DNA from 2 places in the Microbispora sp. CA-102843 genome. Region 2 is predicted to be linked to the other one. Evidence: predicted binding sites of a transcription regulator. Region 2 holds the regulator's gene; the other holds the start of a gene.

Region 1 (7,209 bases), 5.3 Mb from region 2:
CCTGATCAGCTCTGCGAACTGTGCCCGGATCTGCTCGTACGGCGGAGAGGGGCTGGTGACATCGACCTCGATCATGATGCTCTGATTATTGGCCGGGAGAGCAACTCGGCCAGGTACCAGATGGCCGAGCCCGCGGCGAAGACCGCGATCCCCAGGAGGCCGAACGCCGCGGGCGTGGTCCAGCCGGCGAAATCGCTCTGTCTGAAGAGGACTCCCGCGGCGACGACCGCGACACCGGCAAGCGGCAGGGCCACGCAGAGGCCGTAGGCCGCGGTGACCACGCGGGCGCTATGGGCGCGCTGCACGTCGTCCACGGCTCTCGCCGCCGCGTCGAGACCCGGGCGTCCACGCTGCACGACGCGATGCACCACCAACGCGGAGAGCAGGAACGCGGTCGCGAGCACGGCCAGCATGGGCCACGCGTAGAACCAGCCGGGCCACGGACCGGTCACGCTCCGCACCGTGCCGTCGGGGCTGGTCATGGCCAGCTCCCGTCCCGCACGCCCCAGGTCGTCGGCGCTCGCCGTGACGGACGTGACGGACAGCAGCAGGACGGTCACCAGCGTGAGGGCGCCGGCCAGCCGCGCGGAGAATCCGGGCAGGTAGTCACGCGCCCTTCTGATCTCCAGTGACGCACCCCGGATCGGCCCGTGAGGGCGTGGCGCGGCGAGCTCTCCCGCCAACGTGCCGAGCAGTAGGCCGATGCCCAGGACGGGGGCGGCCAGCATCGGCCCCCGGCCGAGGCCGTTCCAGCTCGACACGAACCAGGAGGCCGCGAGGCCGGCCGCCAGCCCGGCAAGCCGCGCCCAGAGGAGTCGTGTCGTGGTTACGCGCAGCACAGACAGATCGCCGCCGGCCGGCACTGAGACCACGCGGCTCAGCGATATCAGCACGGCGAGGAGTGCGGCGACCAGCATCAGCAGCACCGCGAGGGTAAGGGGGATCACCGGGCCCACGCCAACTCCTTTGTATCAACCGGATGATACAAATCATCCCCGGCCCGGCCGCTTGTCGCAACTCCTTGATACAAATCCCGCATGGAGCCCTTACACCGAGGCGTCGCACCTCGCCGCGCTACGCATCCCGACAACGTGAATCACCCTGGCCTCACCCCAGAATGAACGAGGCCAGAACGCGAGATCTTCAGTGAGCTTCTACTGGGCCTGCGCCACCGGCGGGCCCTCGCTCGCCTGGACGAGGACGAACCCCTGGCCTCGGAAGGCGAGCTGCATGGCCTCGCCGCTGCCACGGCCGATCAGCGCACCGGCCTTCATCGTCCGGTTGACGCCCACCTGCAGGTGGGCGCTCCAGCAGACCGCCGACTGGCCGTCGGCGAACGTCGGCATCTGGGAGGTGTCCAGGAGCACCGGTGCGCCGTGCGCGGTCACCGCGACCCAGCCGGTGCCATTGACCGTCATGTTGAACAGGCCGCCCGCGGCGATCCCCGCGCCCTGCACACGCTGGATGTCCCAGGTGAGCTGGGGATCGAAGGCCAGCAGGTTGCGGCCGTTGACGGTGAGGGCCTCGTTCTCCAGGTAGAACAGGTGGATGTCGTGGGCGTCGTCGGCCAGGAACAGCAGGCCCTGCCCTCTGACGCGCATCAGTGGCGCGCCCTCACCGGTCACCATCTTCTTGAGCAGCCTGCCGACTCCGCCGGAACCCTCGTAGTCGAAGTCCATCTGGCCCTGGAAGGCGACCATCGAGCCCTGCCTGGCGATCACCTCGTGCGGTAGGTGGACGCGGAGCATCTTGGAGTTCTGCAGGACGAAGTTGCCGGGGACCTGCTGGCCGTTCAGGTTCCCGAAGAGCGCGCTGCGCATGGAGGGTCCTTCGATGAGTGTGATCGTGCATGGGTAGTGACGATCGGGGAGGGGGCTCCGGTTCCGCGCCCGGCGACCGGACCAGGCATGCGACCTCCCCCGGACCCCGGCCTTCCGCCGTGCCTCAACTCGCCGTGCCTCAACTCGTCGGGGGGCGGGGGTCGAGGGGTGGTGCGTCGACCGGGCAGCCGGGGGCGGGCGGTTCGGGCGCGGCCGCGAGGACGTTCGTCCTGATCGTGACGAACGTGATGACCGCCGCGACGGCCATCATGGCCGCGCCGACCAGCATCGACGTGTGGAACCCCCGGGTGAACGCGGCCGGCGAGTCGTAGGCGTCCCCCGCCAGCCCCACCAGTGGCGGGACGGCGGCGACGGCCAGGAGGCCGCCCGTCCTGGCCAGGGCGTTGTTGACCCCGCTGGCGACGCCCGCGTACCGCTCCTCCGCCGTGGCGAGCACGGTCGCGGTGAGCGGGGCGACGGCGGCGGACAGGCCGAGCCCGAACACGACCGCCGCGGGCAGCACGTCGGCGAGGTAGGACGAGCCCGGGGCGATGCGGCTCATGAGCAGCAACCCGGCCGCGCACAGGAGGATCCCTCCCGTCATGGGCAGGCGCGGGCCCACTTTCGCCGCCAGTTCGCCGGCCCGGGGCGACAGCAGCAGCATGAGGATCGTGACCGGGAGCATCGCCGACCCGGCGGCGACCGGAGAGAGTCCGGCCGACACCTGGAGCTGGACGACCAGCAGGAAGAACACCAGGCCCATCGCCGCGTACATGACCAGCGTGACGACGTTGACCGCGGTGAACTCCCGCGAGGCGAACACTCCCACGGGGACGAGGGACCGGGGCGAGCGCCGGATCTCCACCACCACGAAGCAGGCGGCCAGGACGAGCCCGGCGGCCAGCGGCACCAGCCCGTCGCCCGCCAGGATCAGGCCGTACGTCAGCCCGGCCAGCGCGGGTGCGGCGAGGACGGTTCCGAGCACGTCGAAGCGGCCGTGCGGCCCGGCGTCCCGGGTCTCGGGCACGTGCCGGGCGGCGACGCCGACCACGACGGCCGCGAGCGGCAGGTTGAGCAGGAACACCCACCGCCAGCCGGCCGCCTCCACGAGCCATCCGCCGAGCAGCGGCCCGAGGGCGGCGGCCACGCCGCCTAACCCCGACCAGGCGCCGACGGCGCGCGGCCGGTCGTCCGGTGCGTAGCTCGCCTGGATGATCGCCAGGGACCCGGGGATCAGCAGGGCCCCGCCGATGCCCTGGAGCGCACGGGCGAGCACGAGCACGGGCGTGTTCGGCGCGGCCCCGCAGAGGGCGGAGGCCAGGGCGAACCAGACGACCCCGGCGACGAAGACCTTCCGCCTGCCGAGCCGGTCGCCCAGCGACCCGCCCAGCAGGATCAGCGCGGCCATGGTGAGCGTGTAGGCGTTCACGGTCCACTGGAGGCCGGACATCCCGGCGTGGAGGTCGCGCCCGAGGGCGGGGAGGGCCACGTTGACCACGGTGCCGTCGAGGGTCGCCATGCCCGACCCCAGGACCGTGGTCAGCAGCACCCACCGGCCTGGCGCCGAACGAAGCCGGATATGTCCGGATGTCATGGACGCCATCATGCGTTACCCGGGGGAGTGGGCGCGCATCGCGGCAAGGACGATTACACGATTACGATCGCTCACAGCGAACTGACGCAGAACAGGGAACAGGATCGGACTCCTGTTAGTTGAGCCGACATAACTCAACCTATTGGAGTGCTGATGTCCCAGATCCTTCCCGTCCTCCCGCTGGACGACGAGGTCGTCCTGCCCGGCATGGTCGTGCCGCTCGATCTGTCGGCCTCCGAGGTCCGCGCCGCCATCGACGCCGCCCGCGCCAATGGCGAGAGCACGGTCCTGCTGGTGCCCCGGATAGACGGCCGCTACGGCCCGGTGGGGGTGAGCGCGGTCGTGGAACAGGTCGGCCGGCTGCCGGGCGGAGAGCCCGCGGCCGTGGTGCGTGGCGTCGACCGCATGCGCGTCGGCACCGGCACCACCGGCCCCGGCGCGGCGCTGTGGGTCGAGGCGACCGTGCTGGAGCCGGTCGCCGCTGGGCCGAGGGCCGAGGAGCTCGCCAAGGAGTACAAGGCGCTCACCACCACGATCCTGCAGAAGCGGGGGGCGTGGCAGGTGGTCGACGCGGTCAACCAGATCAAGGAACCCGCCGTCCTCGCCGACAGCGCGGGGTACGCCCCCTGGCTGCAGGCGCCGCAGAAGCTGCTGCTCCTGGAGACCCCGGACCCGGCCGAGCGGCTGGACAAGCTGGTCGGCTGGGCCCGCGACCACCTGGCCGAGCTGGACGTCGCGGAGACCATCCGCAAGGACGTCCAGGAGGGCATGGAGAAGCAGCAGCGCGAGTTCCTGCTCCGCCAGCAGCTCGCGGCCGTGCGCAAGGAGCTCGCCGACCTCAACGGCGACCCCTCCGACGAGGAGGAGGACTACCGCGCCCGCATCGAGGCCGCCGACCTGCCGGAGAAGGTCAGGGAGGCCGCGCTCAAGGAGGTCGGCAAGCTGGAGCGGGCCTCCGACCAGTCGCCCGAGAGCGGCTGGATCCGCACCTGGCTCGACACCGTGCTCGACATCCCGTGGAACGTCCACACGACCGACGAGTACGACATCGCCGGGGCCCGTGCGGTGCTCGACGCCGACCACACCGGCCTGGACGACGTGAAGGACCGCATCGTGGAATACCTCGCGGTGCGCAAGCGCAGGGCCGACAAGGGCCTCGGCGTGGTCGGCGGCCGCCGCAGCGGCGCCGTTCTCGCGCTGGCCGGGCCTCCCGGAGTCGGCAAGACCTCGCTCGGCGAGTCGGTCGCCCGCGCCATGGGCCGCAAGTTCGTCCGCGTCGCCCTCGGCGGCGTCCGCGACGAGGCGGAGATCCGCGGTCACCGGCGCACGTACGTGGGGGCGATGCCCGGCCGCATCGTCCGGGCGATCCGCGAGGCGGGCTCGATGAACCCGGTCGTGCTGCTCGACGAGATCGACAAGGTCGGCGCCGACTACCGGGGCGACCCGACGGCGGCGCTGCTCGAGGTGCTCGACCCGGCGCAGAACCACACGTTCCGCGACCACTACCTGGAGGTCGAGCTCGACCTGAGCGACGTGCTGTTCCTCGCCACGGCCAACGTGCTGGAGCAGGTGCCCGGGCCGCTGCTCGACCGCATGGAGATCGTCACGCTCGACGGCTACACCGAGGACGAGAAGGTCGCCATCGCCCGCGACCACCTGCTCCCGCGCAACCTGGAGAAGGCCGGCCTCACCGCCGACGACGTGACGGTGAAGGAGGCGGCGCTGCGCCGCCTGGCCGGCGAGTACACCCGCGAGGCCGGCGTCCGCTCTCTCGAGCGCTCGATCGCCCGGATCCTGCGCAAGGCGACGGCGAAGGTCGCTCTCGGCGAGGCCGAGCTCCCGGTGACGGTCGCGGCCGACGACCTGGTCTCCTACCTGGGCCGGCCGCGCCACGTGCCCGAGTCGTCCCTGCCGGAGGCCCGGCAGCGTACGGCGGTGCCGGGCGTGGCGACCGGCCTCGCGGTGACCGGCGCGGGCGGCGACGTCCTCTACGTCGAGGCGTCGCTGGCCGACCCGGAGACCGGGGCGACCGGTGTGACCCTGACCGGCCAGCTCGGCGACGTGATGAAGGAGTCGGCGCAGATCGCGCTGTCCTTCCTGCGGTCGCGGGGCGCCGAGCTGGAGCTGCCGGTGGGGTCGCTCAAGGACAGGTCGGTGCACATCCACGTGCCCGCGGGCGCGGTGCCGAAGGACGGCCCGTCGGCCGGAGTCACGATGACCACCGCCCTGGCCTCGCTGCTGTCGGGCCGGCCGGTCCGCGCCGACGTGGCGATGACCGGCGAGGTGTCCCTCACCGGGCGGGTGCTGCCCATCGGCGGCGTCAAGCAGAAGCTGCTGGCCGCCCACCGGGCCGGGATCGCCACCGTGCTCATCCCGGCGCGCAACGAGCCCGACCTGGACGACGTCCCGGCCGAGGTGCTGGCCGACCTCACCGTCCACGCGGTGGGCGACGTCCGCGAGGTCCTCGACCTGGCCCTCACCCCGGCGACGGTGGCCCAGCAGCAGGCGGCCGCCTGACCCTTCCGCGCGCACGGCCCGCGTCTCCGCACAGGAGGCGCGGGCCTCTGTGATTAAGGACACATTCCCGGTATGGAATAAGGAGTACCTCACTCCTGTTTCAGCCGGTCGTGAGCGTATCGAACCTGGTGAACCCGCCCGAGCGAGGGTGTCCCGCGGTCTGAGCCATCTGTCCGCACCCTCACGAAGGCACTTCCTGATGACGCTCTCCCCACTGCCCGATCTGATCCTGCGCCGGATCACGCATCTGCCCTTCCCGCCCGGCACGCGCTAGCCGTGTTTCCCGCGAGGCGAAACACGGAGTCGGCCCAGACGTCTTCGAAGGACAGCAAGTGATCACGGTTTCCGGCCTGCGCAAGGCCTACGGCGACGTCGTCGCGCTCGACGGCGTCGACCTCCACGTCGGCAAGGGCGAGGTCTTCGGCGTGCTCGGGCGCAGCGGCGCCGGCAAGAGCACCCTGCTGCGCTGTGTCAACCTGCTCGAACGTCCCGACGAGGGCGTGGTGACCGTCGACGGGCGCGAGCTGACCGCCCTCGGCGCGGCCGACCTGCGCCGTGCCCGCCAGCGCATCGGCATGATCCACCAGCACTTCGCGCTGCTGTCGTCGCGCACGGTGGCGGGCAACGTCGCCTTCCCGCTGGAGGTCATGGGCGTCGGCCGGGCCGCGCGGGCCCGGCGCGTCGCGGAGATGCTCGATCTCGTGGGCCTGGCCGACCGCGCCGGGGCCTACCCCGCGCAGCTGTCCGGCGGCCAGAAGCAGCGGGTCGGCATCGCGCGGGCGCTCGCCGCCGAGCCGTCGGTGCTGCTGTCGGACGAGGCCACCTCCGCGCTCGACCCCGCCACGACCCAGTCGATCCTGGCGCTGCTGCGGCGGCTCAACCGGGAGCTGGGGCTGACCATCCTGCTCATCACCCACGAGATGGACGTCATCAAGGCCGTCTGCGACTCGGCGGCGATCATGAGTGACGGGCGGATCGCCGAGGCGGGCCCGATCCCCGACCTGCTCGCCACGCCCGGGTCGCGCCTGGCGGCCGAGCTGTTCCCGCTGCCGCCCGCCGAGCCCGGCACCGTGACGGTCGCCCTGGCCGCGGACGAGACCCTGCTGTCGCGTCTCGCGCGTACGCACGACGTGGACGTCGCCATCGCCGGAGGCGCGGTGGAACAGGTCGCGGGGGTCCCGGCGGGCCGGCTGCGGCTGCGGATCACCGGGGCCGGTACGGCCGCCGCCCTCGCCGACCTGCGCGAGCGCGGCCTGCTGGTGGAGGAGGACGCATGAC
Region 2 (7,209 bases):
GGAGAAGGACCAGACCATCCTGGTCTTCGACCTCGGCGGCGGCACCTTCGACGTGTCCCTGCTCGACGTCGGCCAGGAGGACGGGCACGGGTTCGTCGAGGTCAAGGCCACCAGTGGTGACAACCTCCTCGGCGGCGACGACTGGGACCAGCGGGTCGTCGACGAACTGGTCACTCGCTTCAAAAACGCGCACGGCGTGGACCTGTCCAAGGACAAGATGGCCCTCCAGCGCCTGCGCGAGGCGGCCGAGAAGGCCAAGATCGAGCTGTCGGCCCAGACCGAGACCACGATCAACCTGCCCTACATCACCGCCTCCTCCGAGGGCCCGCTGCACCTGGAGGAGAAGCTGACCCGGGCGGAGTTCCAGCGGATCACCGCCGACCTGATCGAGCGCTGCAAGGGCCCCTTCCACCAGGTCATCAAGGACGCGGGGATCAAGATCTCCGACATCGCCCACGTGGTCCTGGTCGGCGGCTCCACCCGTATGCCGGCCGTGTCCGAGCTGGTCAAGGAGCTGACCGGCGGCAAGGAGCCCAACAAGGGCGTGAACCCGGACGAGGTCGTCGCCATCGGCGCCGCGCTCCAGGCCGGTGTCCTCAAGGGCGAGGTCAAGGACGTCCTGCTGCTCGACGTCACCCCGCTCAGCCTGGGCATCGAGACCAAGGGCGGGATCTTCACCAAGATCATCGAGCGCAACACGACGATCCCGACCAAGCGCTCGGAGGTCTTCACCACGGCCGAGGACAACCAGCCGTCGGTGCAGATCCAGGTCTACCAGGGCGAGCGCGAGATCGCGGCGTACAACAAGAAGCTGGCCACCTTCGAGCTGACCGGCATCGCCCCGGCACCGCGCGGCATCCCGCAGATCGAGGTCACCTTCGACATCGACGCCAACGGCATCGTGAACGTCTCGGCGAAGGACCTCGGCACGGGCAAGGAGCAGTCGATGACCATCACCGGCGGCTCGGCCCTGGGCAAGGAGGACATCGAGCGCATGATGCGCGAGGCGGAGTCCTACGCCGAGGACGACAAGCAGCGCCGTGAGGAGGCCGAGGTCCGCAACAACGCGGACGCGCTGGCCTACCAGACGGAGAAGTTCCTCCGCGAGAACGACGAGAAGGTCCCGGCCGACGTGAAGACCGAGGTCAACGACTCGCTCGCCGAGCTGAAGAAGGCGCTGGAGGGCACCGACATCCCCGTCATCCGCACCGCCGCCGAGAAGCTCGCCACGGTCAGCCAGAAGATGGGCTCGGCCATCTACGCCCAGTCACAGGCCGGTGCCGAGGGCGCCGCGGCCGGCGCGGGCGCGGAGGACGCGCAGGCGAAGGCCGACGAGGACGTGGTCGAGGCTGAAATCGTCGACGACGAGCGGGAGGGCGGCCGCAAGTGAGCCCGCGTGAGAACGGCCCCGAGGAGGAGCCGGTGATCCGCGACAACCGCAAGATCGACCCGGAGACCGGCAAGGCCCGCGAGGCCGCCGGGGGCGTGCCCGAGGCCGCCCCCGGCGACCAGGGCACGGAGACGGCGGCGGCGCCCGCCGAGGGGTCCGCGACGGACCTGCTCGCCGAGCGCACCGCCGACCTCCAGCGGCTTCAGGCGGAGTTCAGCAACTACCGCAAGCGGGTCGAGCGCGACCGGATCGCCGTCAAGGAGCAGGCCGTCGCGAACGTGCTGACCGAACTGTTGCCGGTGCTCGACGACATCGGCCGCGCGCGCGACCACGGTGAGCTCACCGGCGGCTTCGCGAAGGTGAGCGAGTCGCTGGAGGCGACCGTCGGCAAGCTGGGCCTGACCGTGTACGGCGCGAAGGGCGACCCCTTCGACCCGACCGTGCACGAGGCCCTGCTGCACAGCTACTCGGCGGAGGTGACCGAGCCGACGTGCGTCGAGATCCTCCAGCCGGGCTACCGGATCAACGACCGGATCCTGCGCGCCGCCCGCGTGGCCGTCGCCGAGCCGAGCGAGGAGGCGGCGCCGGAGGAGACGGCGGCCGGCTCCGGCGGGCCGGACGAGAACTGAAACCGCGGAGGTCTCTCCCGATCGGCGAAGATCGGGAGAGACCCGCGAGGGCACCCGCGACGACAGCCGCGGGGACGGCCGCGAGAACACCGATTCACTCCCCTTTCGTGTGCGAAGGAAGCGATAGATGAGCACCAAGGACTACTTGGAAAAGGACTACTACGCCGTCCTTGGTGTGCCCAAGTCCGCGAGCGCGGAGGAGATCAAGAAGGCCTACCGCAAGCTCGCCCGCCAGTACCACCCCGACGCCAACCCGGGGAACAAGGAGACCGAGGAGAAGTTCAAGGAGGTCTCCGAGGCGTACGACGTGCTCTCCGACGTCAAGCGGCGCAAGGAGTACGACGAGGCGCGCACGCTCTTCGGGTCGGGGCTCGGCGGCTACGCCGGCGCGGGCGGGACCCGGGCCGGCGGCGGCTTCAACTTCGACCTCGGCGACCTGTTCGGCGGCACGGGGTCGGGCGAGCGCATCGGGGACCTGTTCGGGGGGCTGTTCAACCGGGGCGGAGCGGGCACGCGCACGACCACCGCCCGGCCACGGCGCGGCCAGGACATCGAGTCGGAGGTGACGCTCGCCTTCGGCGAGGCGGTCGACGGCACCACCGTGTCCCTCCGGCTCACCAGTTCGGCCGCCTGCACCGCCTGCGGCGGCACGGGGGCGAAGGCGGGCACCACGCCGCGGGTCTGCCCGACCTGCGAGGGAACCGGGGCGGCCAGCCGCAACCTCGGCAACTTCGCCTTTTCCGAGCCGTGCCGCGACTGCCGCGGCCGGGGCCTGGTGGTCGACGACCCCTGCCCCGTCTGCGAGGGCAGCGGGCGCGGCAAGAGCACCCGTACGATCCAGGCCCGCATCCCGGCCGGGGTCGGCGACGGCCAGCGCATCAGGATCAAGGCCAAGGGCGCGCCCGGCGAGAACGGCGGCCCGGCCGGCGACCTCTACGTGCTGGTCCACGTCAAGCCGCACCCCGTGTTCGGGCGCAGCGGGGAGAACCTGACCGTCACGGTCCCCGTCACCTTCCCCGAGGCCGCGCTCGGCGCCGAGATCAAGGTGCCGACGCTGCGGGGGATGCCGGTGACCCTGCGCATCCCGGAGGGAACGCCCAACGGGCGGACGTTCCGAGTGCGCGGCCGGGGGGCCTCCCGCAAGGACGGCACGAAGGGCGACCTGCTGGTCACCGTCCAGGTCACGGTGCCCCAGAACCTCGACGACAAGGCCCGCGCGGCCCTCGAGGAGTTCAGGAACGCCACGGAGGGCCAGGACCTTCGCGAAGAGCTGATCAAGCAGGCCAGAAGCGAGTGAGCCGATGGATGCCAGGTTTTTCGACATCTCCGACGACACCCCCGTCTATGTGATCTCCGTAGCCGCCCAGCTGTCCGGGCTGCACCCGCAGACGCTGCGCCAGTACGACCGGCTCGGCCTCGTCAGCCCCGGCCGTACGGCCGGGCGGGGGCGGCTGTATTCGACAAGGGACATCGTGCTTCTGCGCGAGGTCCAGCGGCTCTCCCAGGAGCACGGCATCAACCTCGCCGGCATCAAGCGCATCCTCGAACTCGAAACCGAGAACATGCGCCTGCGCGAGGAGGTCACCCAGCTCAGGGGTGAGCTCACGATGTTGCGGGCACTGGTCCGCTACGAACTGCCACCTGCCTGACCGGCGAAACGAGGCATTCACATATGGACTACAAGTTCACCCAGAAGAGCCAGGAGGCACTGTCCGCGGCCGTCCGGCGCGCCGCGGCCGACGGCAACCCCGAGGTCGCGCCCGCGCACCTGCTGACGACCCTGCTGGCGCAGAACGGCGGCATCGCCGGGTCGCTGCTGCAGGCCGTCGGCGCCGACCCCCGGCACCTGCGCGCCCAGGCCGAGGATCTGCTCGACCGGCTGCCGAAGGCGCAGGGCTCCACCGTGAGCGCGCCGTCCAGCTCACGCCAGCTGCTGACCGTGCTCAACACCGCCGCGCAGCGGGCCAAGCAGCTCGAGGACGAGTACGTCTCGACCGAGCACCTGCTGGTCGGGCTCGCCACCGACGGCGGGCAGGTCTCCGACCTGCTGAAGGCCGCGGGCGCCACCCCCAACGCGCTGCTCGAGGCGTTCGAGAAGGTCCGCGGGCATGCCAGGGTGACCAGCGAGACCCCTGAGGACACCTACCAGGCGCTGGAGAAGTACGGCGTCGACCTCACCGAGCGGGCGCGTTCCGGCAAGCTCGACCCGGTGATCGGCCGCGACAGCGAGATCCGCCGGGTCGTCCAGGTGCTGTCGCGCCGCACCAAGAACAACCCCGTGCTGATCGGCGAGCCCGGCGTCGGCAAGACCGCCGTGGTCGAGGGCCTCGCCCAGCGGATCGTCGCGGGCGACGTGCCCGAGAGCCTGCGCAACAAGCGCCTGGTCGCGCTCGACCTCAGCGCGATGGTCGCGGGCGCGAAATACCGCGGCGAGTTCGAGGAACGCCTCAAGGCCGTGCTCAACGAGATCAAGGAGAGCAACGGCCAGATCGTGACGTTCATCGACGAGCTGCACACCATGGTGGGCGCGGGCGCCGCCGAGGGCGCGATGGACGCCGGCAACATGCTCAAGCCCATGCTGGCCCGCGGCGAGCTGCGCATGATCGGCGCCACCACGCTCGACGAATACCGCGAGCGCATCGAGAAGGACCCGGCCCTGGAGCGGCGGTTCCAGCAGGTCTACGTCGGCGAGCCGACCGTCGAGGACACGATCGCGATCCTGCGCGGGCTCAAGGGCCGCTACGAGGCCCACCACCAGGTGCAGATCTCCGACAGCGCCCTGGTCGCCGCCGCGACGCTCTCCGACCGCTACATCACGGCGCGTTTCCTCCCGGACAAGGCGATCGACCTGGTGGACGAGTCGATGTCGCGGCTGCGCATGGAGATCGACTCGCGGCCGGTGGAGATCGACCAGCTCCAGCGCAGCGTGGACCGCCTGAAGATGGAGGAGCTCGCGCTCGTCAAGGAGACCGACGAGGCCAGCCGGCAGCGCCTGGAGAAGCTCCGCGAGGAGCTGGCCAACCGCCAGGAGGACCTCAACGCCCTGGTCAGCCGGTGGGAGCGGGAGAAGGCCGGCCTCAACAAGGTCGGCGAGCTGAAGAAGCAGCTCGACGAGGCGCGCGGCGCGGCCGAGCGGGCCCAGCGCGACGGCGACTTCGAGGCCGCGTCCCGGCTCATGTACGGCGACGTCCCCCGCCTGGAGAAGGAGCTCGACGAGGCCACCAAGGCCGCCGAGACGGCGGAGGCCGAGGCCGAGCCGATGGTGAAAGAGGAGGTCGGCCCCGACGACATCGCCGAGGTCATCTCCTCGTGGACCGGCATCCCCGCCGGGCGGCTGCTGGAGGGCGAGACCGCCAAGCTGCTGCGGATGGAGGACGAGCTGGGCCAGCGCCTGATCGGCCAGCGTGAGGCCGTCCAGGCCGTCTCCGACGCCGTACGGCGTGCCCGGGCCGGCATCGCCGACCCCGACCGGCCGACCGGCTCGTTCCTCTTCCTCGGCCCGACCGGCGTCGGCAAGACCGAGCTGGCCAAGGCGCTCGCCGAGTTCCTGTTCGACGACGAGCGGGCCATGACCCGCATCGACATGAGCGAGTACGGCGAGAAGCACAGCGTGGCCCGCCTGGTCGGCGCGCCGCCCGGATACGTCGGCTACGAGGAGGGCGGCCAGCTCACCGAGGCCGTGCGGCGCAGGCCGTACACCGTGGTGCTGCTGGACGAGATCGAGAAGGCCCACCCCGAGGTATTCGACATCCTGCTGCAGGTGCTCGACGACGGCCGGCTCACCGACGGGCAGGGCCGCACGGTCGACTTCCGCAACACGATCCTGATCCTCACCTCGAACATCGGCTCGCAGTTCCTCGTGGACCCCGCGATGGAGAACGGGGCCAAGCGCGAGGCCGTGCTGAACGCGGTGCGGGCGTCGTTCAAGCCCGAGTTCCTCAACCGGCTCGACGACATCATCGTGTTCGACGCGCTGGGCACCGAGGAGCTGTCGCAGATCGTGGACCTGCAGGTCGCCCGGCTTGCCCGGCGCCTGTCGGACCGGCGGCTGAAGCTGACCGTCACGCCCGCCGCCCGCGACTGGCTCGCGCTGACCGGCTACGACCCGTTGTATGGCGCCCGCCCGCTGCGCCGCCTGATCCAGTCGGCCATCGGCGACAAGCTCGCCAAGGAGCTGCTGTCGGGGGCCATCCGGGACGGCGACGAGGTAATCGTCGACTTTGACGAGGCAGGTGACACGCTGACGATCCGGCCCACTCGGTAAGGTCTTCCCCACCATTGGGGCAAGCGCGCCCCGCCCTTTCTCCTCGCTGCTACGTTCGGCGTTCGTCGGACTACGGTACGCGATCAGGGGGACGTGGATGTCCAGGACATCACGAAGTATTCGAGGGCGGTGCGTCGCGCTCGCGGCGGTCACTGCCGGAGTGAGCTGGCTGACCGGGGGCCCGGCGATGGCGAAGGGCGGCGCGCTGGCCGACGCCTGCCGGGCCCAAAGCCGCGACGTCACAAGCCATGACGTCACGGGCCGCGACGTGACGGGAGGACTGACCACCCTCGCTCCGGCGGCGGGCGTGCTGAGCATCGCCGACGCGGCCGGAGCGGCCGCCGGGCAGGGACGCAACTCGCTTCCCGCCGGCTCGGCCACGACCGCCCGCACCGTCCCGGGGCCCGCTGACCTGCCGGCCGTGCCAGGCCCCCGTACGCTGCCGGGCACGATGCCCGCTGCGGTGCCCGCTGCGGTGCCCGCTGCGGTGCCCGCTGCGGTGCCCGGCGGCGCGGCGGCACTGCCCGCACCGGCGGGCGCGAAGACGCTGCCCGCCGACGCCAGGACCCTCTCGGCGCCCGCGAAGGCGGTCTCCGCCCCGGTGCAGAACGCCGTGGCCGGCGCCACGGCCGTCTCCGAACCGCGCCGCGCGCCCGCCGCTCCCGCGGCGGATGCCAAGACGCTGTTCCCGGCCAGGAGCACCGTGCCCCTCCTCGCTGTCGCGCCGACCAGGCCCAGCGCCGCGAACGCCTGCGCCCCGCAGGCGCTGCGGACCGCGCCGGTCGCCCAGGAGCGGGAGCACCCCGTCGTTCAGGGGCATCCGAAGAAGAGCCACCGGCATCCCAAGCCGGAGAACGAGCCGGCGGGCTCCGCGTCCCGGGGCGACTCGGCCCAGGGCCCGGCGTCGCAGAAGCCGGGGGTACAGA

Evidence for each region. The regulator HspR, encoded in region 2, represses chaperone genes until heat shock. The targets are predictions, from matches to a motif close to ANTTGAGTCNNNNNGACTCAANT.
Region 1: the regulator HspR is predicted to act here: its motif matches at 3,532-3,554, upstream of lon (endopeptidase La).

What each region holds. Positions count from the first base shown of each region.
Region 1 is NZ_JBNJNF010000001.1:3,781,891-3,789,099, forward strand. It holds gene ACQEVJ_RS17685 (GntR family transcriptional regulator) at 1-75, opposite strand, end outside; gene ACQEVJ_RS17690 (hypothetical protein) at 72-956, opposite strand; gene ACQEVJ_RS17695 (AIM24 family protein) at 1,155-1,820, opposite strand; gene ACQEVJ_RS17700 (MFS transporter) at 1,960-3,414, opposite strand; gene lon (endopeptidase La) at 3,568-5,931, shown strand; gene ACQEVJ_RS17710 (methionine ABC transporter ATP-binding protein) at 6,264-7,208, shown strand; gene ACQEVJ_RS17715 (methionine ABC transporter permease) at 7,205-7,209, shown strand, end outside.
Region 2 is NZ_JBNJNF010000001.1:9,093,202-9,100,410, forward strand. It holds gene dnaK (molecular chaperone DnaK) at 1-1,390, shown strand, start outside; gene grpE (nucleotide exchange factor GrpE) at 1,387-2,019, shown strand; gene dnaJ (molecular chaperone DnaJ) at 2,147-3,316, shown strand; gene ACQEVJ_RS42375 (heat shock protein transcriptional repressor HspR) at 3,321-3,668, shown strand; gene clpB (ATP-dependent chaperone ClpB) at 3,692-6,283, shown strand; gene ACQEVJ_RS42385 (hypothetical protein) at 6,444-7,209, shown strand, end outside.